4 regions of the Cobetia sp. MM1IDA2H-1 genome follow, and region 4 is predicted to be linked to each of the others. Evidence: predicted binding sites of a transcription regulator. Region 4 holds the regulator's gene; each other region holds the start of a gene.

Region 1 (3,779 bases), 350 kb from region 4:
ACTTGCCAGCTGGGCGGCCATCAACGGCGGGGCCACCGCACGCATCTCGATGTCGCGATTCGGGTCGATTCCGCCGGCCGCCAGCCAGTAACGCAGCAGATAGCGGTGCGAGGAGAAGGGATGCACGCTGGCAAGCTTGAGCGCCGCCTCCCCACGCTCGCGGCGCTTCTGCACGTGCGCCGCCAGCGCCCGAGACACCGCCAGCGGAGAGCCCAGGTCATGCCCCTCCTCGGCCAGCGCCGCCATCAGGGCCCGCGACAGGGTGATGGAGTTGCCGCCCAGATTGAGCGTCATCGCGCTGATCACCGGTGTGGCGCGGCCATCCAGCCCCAGGGTCGAGGTCAGCGGCATCAGCGCCAGCATCTGCGCGCCCTGCAACACGCCGGTCTGCAGGTCATCGCGCAGTGCCGCCCACGACGGCTGCCACTTGAGCGTCACGGCCAGCCCCTCCTCACGGAAGAACCCCTGACGCTCCGCCACCACCAGAGGTGCCGCGTCATTGAGCGGCATCAACCCCAGCGTCAACTGATGGCCATTGAGAAGAGAATCACTGAGCATCACATCCACCTTTTGAACGATCGAAAGAGAAGGACATCACGAGACTCGGCTCAGTGCCGACGCGACGCCTTGAGCAGCTCATCGGCCAGCTCGTGCAATGCCAGACGCCGATTCATCGCGGTCTTGCGCAGATATTGGTAGGCCGCATCCTCCCCCAGTCCGCGACTCTCCATCACCAGCGCCTTGGCGCGATCCACGCTGCGCCGCTGTATCAGAGTGGTCTGGGTGCGATTGAGTTCGCCCTTGAGGGCACGGTGAGCCTCGAAGCTGGTGATGGCCACCTCGACCATGCTGCGCACCATCGCCGGCATGACGTGATCCACCACGTAGGCGGACACGCCGGCGCCAGCCGCCTGGCGCACCAGGTCCGGCGCGTCCTCACTGGCCAGCATGATCATCGGCTTGGGATAGTGACGCCCCAGCTGGCCGAGGTGCTCGAGGGTGTCACGGCTGGGCAGGTCGGCGTCGATGATCACGGCATCCGGCTGATGGTGCTGCACCAGCGCATGCAGGTCCTCGTGTTCATCGACCCGCAGCGCCACCTCGAAGCCGGCGCTCAACAGCGCCTGCTCCAGAGCGGCGGAACGCTCGCTGCGCACATCGACGATCAACACGGTCACGGGCATATCAGGCTTCCTTGGCAGTGTGTCAGGCGGTGGTGCCGGGGTGTCAGGCGACGCCTCGAGCGATCAGGCACCGACGTCCGAGATCAAGGACGACGGCGTCTTCGCAAGCGGGAGTCAGGATGGCGTCACGCCTCTGACACTGCAGGATTCATGCCACAAACTGGTGCAGCGCTGGCCAGAAAGGCCTTCCGCAGTGCGCAAGGGCGCGCCCGGCTGCACAGCAATGATGCATGGCGTGATCTGGCGATCTCTCGCCCGCCACGTGCGCCAGACTGGATCATCCTCACCCCGCCGCGCACCGCCACTGGGCATCGCCCTGCTTACCCTCCACTGCTGTCTTGCCCGACATGATGATTCCAAGCCCTTGATATGACGGGGGTTGGATGCACAACACCCCCGCAAGTGGCGCGCTACTTGCTTTGAGTCAGGCAATGGCAGACAAGCGTGCCATGCATCATCCATGACGTGGACCAGGCTCCCGGGAGTACGAGTGCGTCGAACCAGGCCCCTCAATGACGAGGCGCCCCGCTGTCGTTCACAGCTGTTCGACCACCCGTCGTGCGCCGAGACCCTGGCGTCCGGCACCGACGCTGTACCAGGAGCCCACTCATGGATATTCGCAACAAGGCCAGCCGTATCCGGCTGTTCAGCTTCAATACCCCGCAGATGCGCGCCTTCCACATGTCGTGGTTCGCCTTCCACGTCTGCTTCTTCGGCTGGTTTGGCATCGCGCCCTTGATGGCCGTGGTGCGCGATGACCTCGGCCTGACCAAGACCCAGATCGGCAACACCATCATCGCCTCCGTCGCCATCACGGTGATCGTGCGACTTGCCATCGGCGTGCTGTGTGATCGCATCGGGCCACGCAAGGCCTACACCTGGCTGCTGTGCCTCGGCTCTCTGCCGGTGATGTGCATCGGCTTCGCCGACAGCTTCGAATCCTTCTTCCTCGCCCGTCTGGCCATCGGTGCCATCGGCGCGTCCTTCGTCATCACCCAGTACCACACCTCCGTGATGTTCGGTCCTAACGTGGTCGGCACCGCCAATGCCACCACCGCCGGCTGGGGCAACCTGGGCGGCGGCACCACCCAGATGCTGATGCCGCTGGTGATGGCCGGCCTTCTGATGCTGGGCGTCGAGCAGACCCTGGGCTGGCGTCTGGCGATGGTCGTGCCGGGCATCGTGCTGTTCCTCACCGGGATCGCCTACTACTTCTTCACCCAGGATGCGCCGGACGGCAACTTCAGCGAGCTGCGTGAGCGTGGTGAGCTGCCCAAGGCCGAGAAGGAATACAGCATGCGCGCCACCTTCGGCGCGGCGGCTCGCGACATCCGTGTCTGGGCCCTGTTCCTCGTCTACGGCGCCTGCTTCGGGGTCGAGCTGACCATCAACAACGTCGCCGCCATCTACTTCTTCGATCACTTCGACCTCGATCTCGCCACCGCCGGCCTCATCGCGGGCCTGTTCGGCCTGATGAACCTGTTCGCGCGCACCCTGGGCGGCGTGTTCTCCGACCTGTTCGCCCGTCAGTCCGGCCTCAAGGGTCGCGTGCGCTGGCTGTTCATCGCGCTGCTGTGTGAAGGCGTGGCGCTGGTCGGCTTCGCCCAGATGGAAACCCTCGCGGTAGCCATCGGCATCATGCTGGTGTTCAGCCTGTTCGTGCAGATGGCGGAAGGCGCCACCTTCGGAATCGTGCCCTTCGTCAATCGCAAGGCACTGGGCGCGGTGGCCGGTATCGTCGGCGCGGGCGGCAACGCGGGGGCTGTCGCCGCGGGCTTCCTGTTCCGCAGTGAAGAACTGACCTACCAGGAAGGCCTGATGTATCTGGGCATGGGCGTGATCGTGATCTCGCTGTTCGCCCTGCTGGTGCGCTTCAGCGCCGCCACCGAGGCCGAGGAAGGCCGCGCTTATGAAGCCGCCGTCGCGGAACGCAAGCAGCAGAGCGACCAGCAGCCCGTGTCTGTCTGAGCCTGTCTCTTCCTGAGACTTTCTCAAACCTCTGACACATGCAGCCCTGATATACAGAGAACTGATATACGGAGCCCTGATACACGGAGCCCTGACATGCAAAGGCCCCGCCTCATGAGAGGCGGGGCCTTTGTGCATTCACACCTTGCGGTTCGCCGTGCTCGCGGGCGAGTCACGGCCAGCCATCAGCTGTCGGTAGCGTTCTCGACGCTGTCACCGGCGTCTTCCACGGCGTTGTCCATCTTCTCGCCAGCCTTCTCCATCGGGCCCTCGTCCTCGCAACCGGCGAGTGACAGGCCACCGAGACCCAGCATGGCAATCATCAGCGAACTACCCAGAGTCTTGAGCTTCATGATGTCTCTCCTTGAATCATCGGTCGGGATAACGCCCCGGCCTGCACACCAGTACAGACAACAGCGCGGGGATACACAGGACATGGAGCGGGTGTCGCACGGTTTCAAGGGTGGCGCAACGCCGAGTTGCAAGAGGATGACCGAGTGACGAGGCACACCACAGGGCAAACCCCTCCGAGGAGCCCGGATCAGAGCGCGAATCTGCGCTCGAGCCAGGGGCCCAGGTCAGAGGCCCAGGTCAGAGAAACCATGATCGAACAGCACCTCGCCTCCC
Region 2 (3,779 bases), 800 kb from region 4:
GCGCCAGCGGCACCGGACCATGCCACTGCTTGAAGCTCATGCCGGCATCGAAGGCCAGTGACCAGTCCGCCGGACAGGTGATCATGCCGGCGTCCATAAAGAGGTCACCGTCGCGCTGGTCGAGCAGCGCGATATCGCCCTGCATCTGACGGCCGATATAGTCCAGTGGCGGCAGTGGCAGGCTGGTGTCATCACCCATGCAAAAGGCCTGCTCCAGCCCCAGCAGATGGTTGCGCCACACGCAGTCATCGCCGTCGCGCTCGAAACTGAAGGCCTGCGGATAGTCCCGGGCGTAGTGCGTCATCACGAATTCGAGAAAGTCCCAGGCTGCCGGCTGCATGTGTGGCATCACCAGGCAGCGTCTGGGGTCCTTGGCCAGCACCCGCTCACGCTCGGCGATCTCGCTCAGATAGTGCTCATCGATATCCAGCATGTGCTCGGTGATGGAACCCGGCTTGCCCGGCAAGACATGCGGCTCGATATTGACCGAGTAACGGTACTCATCTTCCGGGAACGGGAAGGGAAAACGCTGGATGGCGTAGTCGGAATTCTTGAAGGTGAACTGACCATGGAACGCCTGGTCATCTCGCGGGGAAAATTGCATGTTCCTGCTCCTTGGGGGTCCATCTCGCGAAAGACGGTTTCAGAGATCCAGCACCAGCCGCTGGCTGCGTGCCCGGGAAACGCAGGGCATCACGCAGCGCTGACTGGCCCGCTCCTGTTCATCGAGGAAGGAGTCACGGTGTTCCGCCTCCCCCTCCAGCATCTCGACCCGACACTGTCCGCAGACGCCGCCACGACACAGGCTTGTGACCTCGACACCGCTGCGCTCCAGTGCTTCCAGCATCGATTCCTGAGCACCGACCGCCACTTCCACACCGCTGCCACGCGCCACGGCCATGAAGGGAGTCCCCGGCTCCGGGGCGGCAAAGACCTCGTGATGGATGCGCGCGAGACTCCAGTGCAGCTCGCGCGCCGCGTCCTTCACGGCATCGATCATGGCCTGCGGGCCGCAGAGATAGACGTGAGTGCCGGCGGGCTGACGCGCCAGCAGGGCCTTGAGATTCGGACGCTCGAGACGGTGCTGGGTGATGTTGCCACTCGCCAGATAGGGTGCGGCCTCCGGGAAGCGGGCGACATCGAGGTCCTGGCTGCGCAGGTGCAGCTCCCAGCTGGCGCCACGACTCTCCAGCTCCGGCAGGTAGGAGAGAAACGGCGTGATGCCGATGCCGCCTGCCAGCATCAGGTGGTGACGCGCCTGCCAGTGCGGCAGAAAGAGGTTGGCCGGCGGGCTGAGCTCCAGCTCGTCACCGACCTTGACGCGTGAATGGATGGCTTCGGAGCCCCCACGCGAGACCGGCTGACGACGCACCGCGATGCAGTACTGCGAGGGATCATCCGGCGGGCTGATCAATGAATAGGCGTTGCGACACACCCGCCCTTCTCCTGGAATGCCCAGCACCACATGACTGCCCGGTGAGAACAGCGTGAAGGGTGAGGCCTCATCGGCAGGCACCAGAGTGAGACGGCGCACGCTGCTGCTGAGCTGATCGACCGCGGCGACCCGCGCCTTCATGAAGCGAGACATGGTGCCACCTCCTCCTGTGGGGGAATCTCTCCCGGGGCTTCCGCATCGATTCGCACGCCCATGTAGGCGCCGAGACGCTTGGAAAAATGATCACGCACTTCCAGCATCAAACCACAGCCATCACAGGCCGCCGGTGAGTGGATGACGTGCTCACTGACCTGCTGACAGTGCACGCAGAACACATGCCGCCCCAGAGCAGCCACCGGCAGCATCACCATGTCATCCAGCAACAGACCCTGCTGCTGAGCCAGATTGGCGACCTGCCACACGAAATGCTCACTGCCGATGATGATCAGACATCCCGCCGCGCCTACCTCGCCGATGGCACCCGCCAGCGCATCGCAGGCCAGGGGGCGATCATCGACGTCGTACCAGCGATGCAGGCGGGCGCTGTCGGCGGGCCCCGTGGGCAACGCCTCTGTTGCCGGAGCGGATTGCACGGCGCCTCCCACCTCGCGGCTACCGAGCTGCCCCAGCAGCGTACTGATCAGCTGACAATGCATCTGCAGTTGCTGACGGGCGTTGCCCGCCGCCTCTCCAGTGCCTGGCAGGCTCTCGGGAGACTGGCATGCCACCAGATACCGTTGGGCATCGGGCAGCGCCTCGATGCGTGGATAGTGTTGCCGACTTCGAATCCCGGCAGTGACAGAGGATGATTGCGGGCTTTTCATGACACGACCCTGCTCTGAGAAATTGTCCTTGTTGTAATGCCGCCGTCTTGACGATGACGTGCATCCGACTACCACTCCATTTCTTGAGCATATTTCGTGCCATTGACGGCAAAATTATTACCCCGCATGCCCGGCAAAATCGTCTGAAAACCCCATTTCACATATGAACAATCAATAGAGGTATTCACGCACCAAAACAGAACACAAAGCTCATGAATATCGGCTTGAATTCACCATTATTGCCCTGACCCAACCTCACCTCATAAGCCAATCGCTACGCCTGACATATTTCTCATTTAATGTCTTCAAGATGCTGAAAGAATGGAAAAATTTATCTTTGGAGAATCACGATCTCGCAATCGACACGACACTACGCGCTTCTCCACCGTCAGCATTCTGATGCACTTTCGCTTGCATGATATTGGCCTTTTTCCTTGATTGTACTCACCACCAAAGAAAGCGCCTCACCGAAGGGTGAGGCGCTTTGATAACTCAATATCGTCAGGTCATATTTTTCTACATCAACCGGAGCAGAGTTCTTGTCATTGCGACATTTTGCCTGGACAACATTGCGGCGATCTTGCTGACAAAAGGCTTCGCAGCTTTGCCATGACAATCATGCGCAATGGCAGCCATGCACGATCGCTCTCATGCGCAATGGCACACGCACGATAGAGATCGTGCCATCAGTAACCGCCCTGGCCCGGCACCCAGTTGGTGCCCGCCAGCGGCACCCGGGCCATGGCCGCAGCTTCCACGTTCAGGGCGACCAGGTCTTCCGGTTCCAGATGATGCAGGTGTGACTTGCCACAGGCACGTGCCAGGGTCTGGGCTTCCAGCGTCAGCACGCGCAGGTAGTTGGCCAGACGCTTGCCGGCCGCGACCGGGTCCAGTCGCTGGCTCAGCTCCGGGTCCTGGGTGGAGATACCGGCCGGACACTTGCCATCCTGGAAGTCGTCATAGAAACCGGCGGCGGACCCCAGCTTCTGATACTCCTCGGCGTAGCGCGGATGGTTGTCGCCCAGCGCGATCAAGGCGGCGGTACCGATGGCCACGGCGTCGGCACCCAGCGCGATCGCCTTGGCGACATCGGCGCCGTTGCGAATCCCGCCGGAGACGATCAGCTGCACTTCACGATGCAGGCCCATCTCCTGCAGTGCCTGAGTGGCCTGGGGGATGGCGGCCATGGTCGGGATGCCGACGTGTTCGATGAAGACATCCTGGGTGGCGGCGGTGCCGCCCTGCATGCCATCCAGCACGATGACATCCGCGCCTGCCTTCACCGCCAGCTTGACGTCGTAGTAGGTGCGGGTCGCGCCGATCTTGACGTAGATCGGCACCTGCCAGTCGGTGATCTCGCGCAGCTCGGCAATCTTGATCGCCAGGTCATCTGGGCCGGTCCAGTCCGGGTGGCGACAGGCGCTGCGCTGGTCGATGCCCTGTGGCAAGGTGCGCATGCCCGCGACCCGCTCGGAAATCTTCTGGCCCAGCAGCATGCCGCCACCGCCGGGCTTGGCGCC
Region 3 (3,779 bases), 1.9 Mb from region 4:
AGACGCTTGGTGGAATAGTTGCGATGCACCTCGGACAGCACGCCGATCTCCAGCCCCCAGTCGCTGGGGATGCGAATGTCCGCCAGCACGTCGGTGCGCATCGAGAACTCACCGGACAGCGGATAACGATAGCTGTCGAGATAATCCAGATACGGCAGCGGGCCATAGACCTTCTTGAGCGCACGGATCAACGGCGTGACCATCAGACGTGCCACGCGACCATTGAGCTTGCCCTGGGCGATGCGCGAATAGTAGCCCTTGCAGAATTCGTAGTTGAACTGCGGATGGGCGACCGGGTAGATCAGGCGCGCCAGCAGGCCGCGATCATAGGTGACGATATCGCAGTCATGCAGTGCCACCGCCTCGGCGATGCCTGATGACTGCACGTAACCGGAGCAATACCAGACGTTGCGCCCCTTGCCGGCCTCCATCGGTGCCAGACCATGCTCGGTCAGCTCTTCATCCAGTGCACGCAGGCGCGGCCCGTCGTTCCACAGGATACGGTGATGCTGTGGCAGGTGAGAGAAGAACTCCTTGGCATGCTCGAACTGGTCGCGGTCGGCACGATCCAGCCCGATCACGATCTCGCTGAGATACGGCACCTGCGCCAGCTCATCGACGATGTGCTTGAGCGCGGGGCCTTCCAGCTCGGAATACAGCGACGGCAGAATCAGGCTCATCGGCCGCTTGCGGGAGAAGCGCATCAGATCCGCTTCAAGGTCCTCCACCGGACGGTCGGTCAGGTTATGGAAGTTGGTGATGATGCCATTCTGGTAAAAATCGCTCATGTCAGCTCCTTGTCATACCGAAGACACGCATCAGGCAGGCGTCAGGCGCGCAGGCCTCTGGATGTCCATTCTTCCGGCTGGCCATTGGCCAGCCAGTGACGCAATCCCTCGACCCATCCCTGCGGCCCGGGGTGATTGGCGCGAAAACAGCGGCGTTCATCCGCCAGTAGCGGATACTCGGCAAGCTCCCGATCGCGCTGTGAGGTATCACCGACGCCGGGGATCAGGACAGCGTTATCGACCGCGGCCAGCAATGGCAGGTCATTGGCGCCATCACCGAAGCCCAGTGTCCAGGGACGCACCCGCTCACAGAGCCGGTAGCGCGCGATCAGATAGCGCGCCGCCACCCCCTTGTCAGTGTCGCCCGTCACATGATGGAAACGCCCGCCCCGCGTCAGCTTGAGGCCATGGCTGGCCAGGCGCGTGCGGAACTCCTCGAGGCGCTCCGGCGCGTCCTGCCATACCAGCGGTTCACTGGCATCACGCTCCCCCGCCAGCGCCGCATCCGCCTCCCCCAGCCCCGTCAGCTCGCTGATTCTTGCCACCGACATCGCGGCAAAGCCTTCAAAGGCGAACTCCTCCCTCAATCCATCCAGCACCTCGAGAATCGCGCGGCGCGGCATGGCCACCGCGATACGGCACAGGCCGTGCGCATCCGGGGCACTGGCCTCCTCCAGTGGATAGGCACTGAGCCAGGAGGCCGGCAGCGCCACGACGCCTCCGTTCTCGGCGATCCAGGGCTGACCCGCCAGCCCCAGCGAGCGCATCAAGGGCGTGAGTTCAGCCGCGGTCTTGGAGGTATTGGGCACGACCCAGGCGCCGCGAGCACGCAGGCGGGTCAGCCAGCTGCGCGCCGGACCCGGCGAGTAATCGTGATGGTCCAGCAGCGAGCCATCCAGGTCGGTCAGCAACAACAGCGGTGCTTGAGTCTCTGACATGTGAACTCTCCTCATGAAGTGCTGCAGCGTGCCAAGCATCCCCGCGGTGCGGTCTCGTTGCGCCAGGCAAGCCTGCCAAGAGCATTGCAGGGAATGTGCCAAGATGGTGCAGTCGCAATGACAGTCTGGCCTCTCAACTCTCAACTCTGATTCACCGCCGGCTTGCTTGCACCAACAATGAGCACAAATCCCCTGATGCATGTCGCGTCGCCACATTGCAGCGCAAACCTGTCGTCACGAACGACGACGCCCTCGCATCTGCGAGGGCGTCGAGTCTTCGGCCATCAGCAACATCTGTTGAGACTAGACCAGCCACAGTGACAGTTGCGGCCACAGCAGCAACATCGCCAGCACGCACAGCTGGATGGCGATGAACGGCAGCAGCGAGACGAAGATATCCTTGAGACTGATGCCTTCCGGTGCCACGCCTTTCAGATAGAAGGCGGCAGGCCCGAAGGGAGGCGACAGGAAGGACACCTGCATGTTGACCGCGAACAGCACGCCGAACCATACCGGGTCATAGCCAAGTTGGATGATGATCGGCACGAAGATCGGCAGGGTCAGCATCGCGATGCCGATCCAGTCGAGGAACAGCCCCAGCAGCAGCAGGATCGCCATCATCACCATGATGATCGCCAACGGCGGGATATCGAGGCCGAGAATCATGCTCGACACGAAGCGGTTGCCGCCCATCAGGTTGTAGACCCCGACCAGCGCCGCCGCCCCGATACCGATCCAGATGATCATGCCGCAGGTGTTCATGGTCTGGGACAGCGCACGCTGCATCAGGGTGATGGAGAATTCACCCCGCAGCATCACCGCCACCAGCACGCCGAAGCTGCCCATCGCCGCTGCCTCCGTCACCGAGGCCACCCCGCCATAGATGGAACCCAGCACCAGTCCCGCGATGATCGCCGGCACGCCGACGGCCTTGAGCAGCTCACGCTTGCTCTGGAAGCTGGCACGCCGTTCCTCCTCGGGCATCACCGGCCCCAGCGCGGGATTGCGCAGGCAGCGGATCAGCACATAGAGGATATAGCTTGCCATCAGCACGATGGCCGGGGTGATCGCCGCGGTGAACAGATCGGCAATCGACTGGTTGGCGATCAGGCCATAGATGATCAGCACGATGGAGGGCGGCATCATGGTGCCCAGCGAGCCCCCGGCACACACCACGCCGATGGCGATGTGCTTGTCATAGCCGAGCCGGAGCATCTGCGGCAGCGCCAGAATCCCCAGCAGCACGATCTCGCCGCCGATGATGCCGGACATCGCCGCCAGGAAGAACGCCACCACGATGGTCTGGATCGCCACGCCGCCGGGCAGGCGACCTGCCATCACGCGCATGGCATTGAACAGGTCCTTGGCGATGCCGGAGCGATCCAGCAGCGAGGCCATCAACACGAACATCGGCACCGCCACCAGCGAATACTCGGTGACGAAGCCATAGACACGACTGGTGACCAGCGGCAGCGCCATCGGGCCGAACCAGCCGAAGGTGTAGGCCAGCGCGACCAGGCCGGTGACGAAGGCCAGCGGCAGGCCGGTGACCAGCAGCGCGAAGATGCCGCCGACCAGCAGCATCGTAGCCGTTGCGATATCCATCAGCGCTGCTCCTTGTCTGACGTGGTACGCGTCTCTTGTGCCGGGTGGGCAGCGGCGTCACTTTCCCCTTCGGGCGGACGGGGAGAGAAGAAGGTCTGGTAGAGATGCCACAGCGCCTGCAGGGTCATCACCGCCAGTGCGAACAGGATCACGCCCTTGGTCAGCGCCGGAAACGGCGGATTCCACGAGGTGCCGGAGCGCTCCAGCTGCCATTCCCCCAGCGGGCTGTGCGAGGCGCGCCAGAACATCACCCAGCCTGCGTAACTCATCGCCATGCAGAACACGAGCGTCATCACGTCATTGAAGCAGTCCAGCACGTAGCGAAAGCGCGTGCCGACCAGGTCGTAGAGCACACGCACGCGAATATGGCGGTTGTTGGCCAGCGCCGCCGGCCCGCCCAGCGCGAAGCTGGTCGCGACCAGGAAGATCACCGTCTCGTGGACCCAGG
Region 4 (3,779 bases):
CGGGGACCAGCAGCACGAACAGCAGATCGATGGGTTCGCCATCGATGGCGTCAAAGTCGATGGGGTCACCGAGCTTCATGAACGCCGCGATGGGGGTCTTGCAGTGTGGACTGCGTGCATGTGGCACGGCCACGCCGTGGCCGATGCCCGTCGAACCCAGTCTCTCGCGCCCGATCAGGCGCGAGAAGACTTCCTGGCTGTCCAGGCTGGGAATGTTCTGAGCAATGAAGGTGCTGAAGAATTCCAGCACCCGCTTCTTGCTCCCCCCGGGGACGCCGTAGAGCGTGCGCTCGGGGGGAAGGATCTGATCAAGTGTCATGGCAGAAGGTCAACGGGTCCCGGTGCCCTGAGAGCGAGCCTGGGACTTTTCCTTGTGTTTGACCAGCTGGCGGTCCAGCTTGTCGGCGAGCGCGTCGATGGCAGCGTACATGTTGGGGTCTTCTGCCAGGGCATGGAGGTCGGCGCCAGCGGCGTGCAGGGTGCAGGCAGCCTGTTGGCGTTCCTTCTCGATCGACAGTGTCACCTGAACATTGGTGATGTTGTCGTAATGCCGTTCGAGGCGAGCGAGCTTCTCGTTGACATAATCGCGGAGAGGATCGGTGAGTTCCACATGATGCCCGGTGATATTCACTTGCATGGACACGCTCCTTTATCCAGCGGGTTGCCTTTGAATTGTAACCCTTTTTGACTGCGAGCAAACCCTGATTGAACGCGCGGCCACTTTCTGACTCCGGCCATGGTCTCGTGGCGATCATCTGCTGGCGAGAGCGGCGGTGCCGGTGTACCGAGCGTCTACCCCGACAATGCCCAAGCTTTGAACAAAGATCAACGCTGCGCTGCATCGTGGGGCAAGGCTTGTCTTCAACCCAGCGAGGGATATCAGCAGGTTCTTCATGAGCATCGCCTCGCATCACGGACGGAATGGGGCTCGAGAAACCGGCCGTTTGTGGCCAATGTCAGCATTTACGTCGACGTTCGTGTGGCAGGAGTCGGTGGCGACCCCTGGCTATCTGTCCGTGGGATGTGAGGGAAAAAGAAAGCACTCTGGAGAAAAGTGGCTGGAAAAATAGGCAATTGGGGGCGTGAAGTCACTCACGCAGTCGCAAGGACAGGCATTGCCAACCGGTATTCAGACGACCGATTGGCAGATGATGTCAGGATGGCAGGTGCAAGGGGGCGAGCTTCAGCGCTCCGACGTGTGGAGCCCGCTGGCTTGCGGGTATCCGTTGTCGAGACTCACGCCAAGCGCTTGCGCTCGCTGGAGGAGGGGATGCCCATGGCCTCGCGATACTTGGCGACCGTCCGGCGCGCTACCTCGATGCCATCACTGGCCAGCAGATCCACCAGGCGTGAGTCGGACAATGGCTTGCGCGCCGGTTCTTCCGAGATCAGCTTGCGAATGCGCGCACGGATCGCGGTGCTGGAGTGCGCGTCACCGTTGCCGCTGCCACCCACCTGACTCGAGAAGAAGAACTTGAGTTCGAACACGCCTCTCGGGGTGTGGATATATTTCTGGGTGGTCACCCGCGAGATGGTGGATTCGTGCATCTCGACCACTTCCGCGATGTTGGCGAGGATCAGCGGCTTCATGCCTTCTTCCCCCTGCTCGAGGAAGTCGATCTGGCGCGCCATGATCTCGCGGCCCACCTTGAGCAGGGTGTCATTGCGTGAGGACAGGCTCTTCATCAGCCAGCGGGCTTCCTGAAGATTGTCCTTGAGGAAGGTGTTGTCCGCGGACTTGTCGGCCCGCTTGATGAGGGCGGCATATTCCGGCTGGATACGCAGCTTGGGCAGCGCTTCCGGGTTGAGCTCGACCTGCCAGCCGTGACGCGTATGACGGACCAGCAGGTCCGGGATGACGTAATCACTGGCAGGCTCGCCCCAGGCGGACGCCGGGCGCGGGTCGAGCGCCCGTACCAGACGAATGACGTGATCCAGCTCATCATCATCCAGGCTCAGGCGACGCTTGAGCAGCTTGCGATCGTCATTGCCCAGTGCCTCGAGGAATTGCCGCACCAGACGGCGGGCCTGGGCCAGCAGCGGCAGATCGTCCGGCAGCAGGGCCAGCTGAAGCAGCAGGCATTCGCGCAGGTCTCGAGCGAACACACCGGTGGGATCGAACTGCTGAAGGCGCAGCAGGACCTGCTCGAGTTCCGACGCCTTGAGGCCGGGCAGTCCCTGACCTCGCAGGCCATCGACCAGTTCGTCCAGGCTCATGCTCAGGTAGCCGGCCCCATCCACCGCATCGATCAGACTCTCCGCCATCTGGCGTTCACGCGCATCGAGGTCCGTCATCGCCAGCTGCCAGCGCAGATGGTCCTGCAGGCTTTCGACACTGGTGTTGCGATCGAAGTCCGGCCCGTCCTCGCTCGAGCTTCCGCTGCCGGAACTGGTCAGGCTGCCTGCGTGGTCCTGGTAGAGGTCCGACCAGTCACTGTCGAGAGGGTATTCTTCAGGAATCTCGCTGTTGGTCTCGGAGGTGGAGATCTCGCTCTTGTCCTGTGTCTCCGCGACATCCAGCGACTCGTATTCCTCGTCAAGCTCCAGCATGGGGTTTGACTCGAGCGCCTGCTGTATCTCCTGACGCAGGTCCAGCGTCGACAACTGCAGCAGCTGGATCGCTTGCTGAAGTTGCGGGGTCATGGTCAGGGAAGTGCCGAGTCGAAGCTGCAAGGTGGGTTTCATGGGGTCTGTCATTCACGGCAAAGGAACGTGCATCTACGCTATACCGTGGGTCGGGGCACTGACAAGGGGCAGTCGAGAATATTCAAGCAACTTGCATGCCATGTTGCCACCAAGGTGGTATGGACGTCATGCATTCGAGTGAGGTGTGGCAGAGCAGGAGGGTTCACGGGGAGATCACGCAAGCGCATGTCGAGGCGCTTGCGTGAGGGGGCGGGGAACGAGGCCCCGACAATGAAGCAGGAAGTGGCGGGTGCTGGTGGGTGCTGGTGAGAGCAGAAGAGGTCGGACGGCTCTCGTCAGGCTGACGGCTCTCACCAGGCTGACGGCTCTCACCAGGCTGACGGCACTCTCGGGCTAGAGCTTGAACTCATGACCCAGGTAGACATCACGCACCTGCTGGTTGGCGAGGATGGTGTCGGCGTCGCCATGCGCGATGATCTGGCCATCGCCCACGATGTAGGCGGTATCGCAGATGTCGAGTGTCTCGCGCACGTTGTGATCGGTGATCAGCACCCCGATGCCGCGGTCACGCAGCTGGCGCACGATGCTCTTGATCTCGCCCACCGAGATGGGGTCCACGCCGGCAAACGGCTCATCGAGCAGCACGAAGTCCGGCTCGGTGGCCAGTGCGCGAGCGATCTCCACGCGGCGGCGCTCCCCGCCGGAAAGGCTCATGCCGGCACTGTCACGAATATGCGTGATGCTGAACTCGTTGAGCAGCTCCTCCAGGCGTGCCTTGCGTCCGTTGCGATCCAGGTCCTTGCGCGTCTCGAGGATCGCCATGATGTTGTCGGATACCGAGAGCTTGCGGAAGATCGAGGCTTCCTGGGGCAGATAGCCGATGCCGGCGCGAGCCCGCTGATGCATGGCGGCGCCGGACAGGTCGTGGTCATCGATGGTCACGCTACCGGCATCCGAGCGCACGAGGCCGACGATCATGTAGAACGAGGTCGTCTTGCCGGCCCCGTTGGGGCCCAGCAGGCCTACGATGTCACCCTGGCGGATTTCCAGCGAGATGTCCTTGACGACCTTGCGACCCTTGTAGGCCTTGGCCAGATGACGAGCGCTGAGGGTACGTGGGCTGGCAGCAGTCA

Evidence for each region. The regulator sigma-54, encoded in region 4, starts transcription at its own class of promoters, with help from an activator protein. The targets are predictions, from matches to a motif close to TGGCACNNNNNTTGCTNT.
Region 1: BOH68_RS02050 (NarK family nitrate/nitrite MFS transporter) is a predicted target of sigma-54. The motif match lies at 1,588-1,605, and genes of this name have one in related genera.
Region 2: BOH68_RS06845 (dimethylamine monooxygenase subunit DmmA family protein) is a predicted target of sigma-54. The motif match lies at 2,344-2,361, and genes of this name have one in related genera.
Region 3: BOH68_RS13135 (HAD-IIB family hydrolase) is a predicted target of sigma-54. The motif match lies at 1,810-1,827, and genes of this name have one in related genera.

What each region holds. Positions count from the first base shown of each region.
Region 1 is NZ_CM133225.1:447,737-451,515, reverse strand. It holds gene BOH68_RS02060 (CmpA/NrtA family ABC transporter substrate-binding protein) at 1-558, opposite strand, end outside; gene BOH68_RS02055 (ANTAR domain-containing response regulator) at 609-1,184, opposite strand; gene BOH68_RS02050 (NarK family nitrate/nitrite MFS transporter) at 1,794-3,152, shown strand; gene BOH68_RS02045 (hypothetical protein) at 3,338-3,505, opposite strand; gene BOH68_RS02040 (GNAT family N-acetyltransferase) at 3,731-3,779, opposite strand, start outside.
Region 2 is NZ_CM133225.1:1,597,784-1,601,562, reverse strand. It holds gene BOH68_RS06855 (heme-dependent oxidative N-demethylase family protein) at 1-604, opposite strand, end outside; gene BOH68_RS06850 (PDR/VanB family oxidoreductase) at 644-1,588, opposite strand; gene BOH68_RS06845 (dimethylamine monooxygenase subunit DmmA family protein) at 1,573-2,259, opposite strand; gene BOH68_RS06840 (FMN-binding glutamate synthase family protein) at 2,946-3,779, opposite strand, start outside.
Region 3 is NZ_CM133225.1:3,086,039-3,089,817, forward strand. It holds gene BOH68_RS13130 (glycosyltransferase family protein) at 1-788, opposite strand, end outside; gene BOH68_RS13135 (HAD-IIB family hydrolase) at 830-1,726, opposite strand; gene BOH68_RS13140 (TRAP transporter large permease) at 2,030-3,331, opposite strand; gene BOH68_RS13145 (TRAP transporter small permease subunit) at 3,331-3,779, opposite strand, start outside.
Region 4 is NZ_CM133225.1:802,490-806,268, forward strand. It holds gene BOH68_RS03410 (PTS sugar transporter subunit IIA) at 1-319, opposite strand, end outside; gene hpf (ribosome hibernation-promoting factor, HPF/YfiA family) at 329-637, opposite strand; gene BOH68_RS03420 (RNA polymerase factor sigma-54) at 1,237-2,685, opposite strand; gene lptB (LPS export ABC transporter ATP-binding protein) at 3,040-3,779, opposite strand, start outside.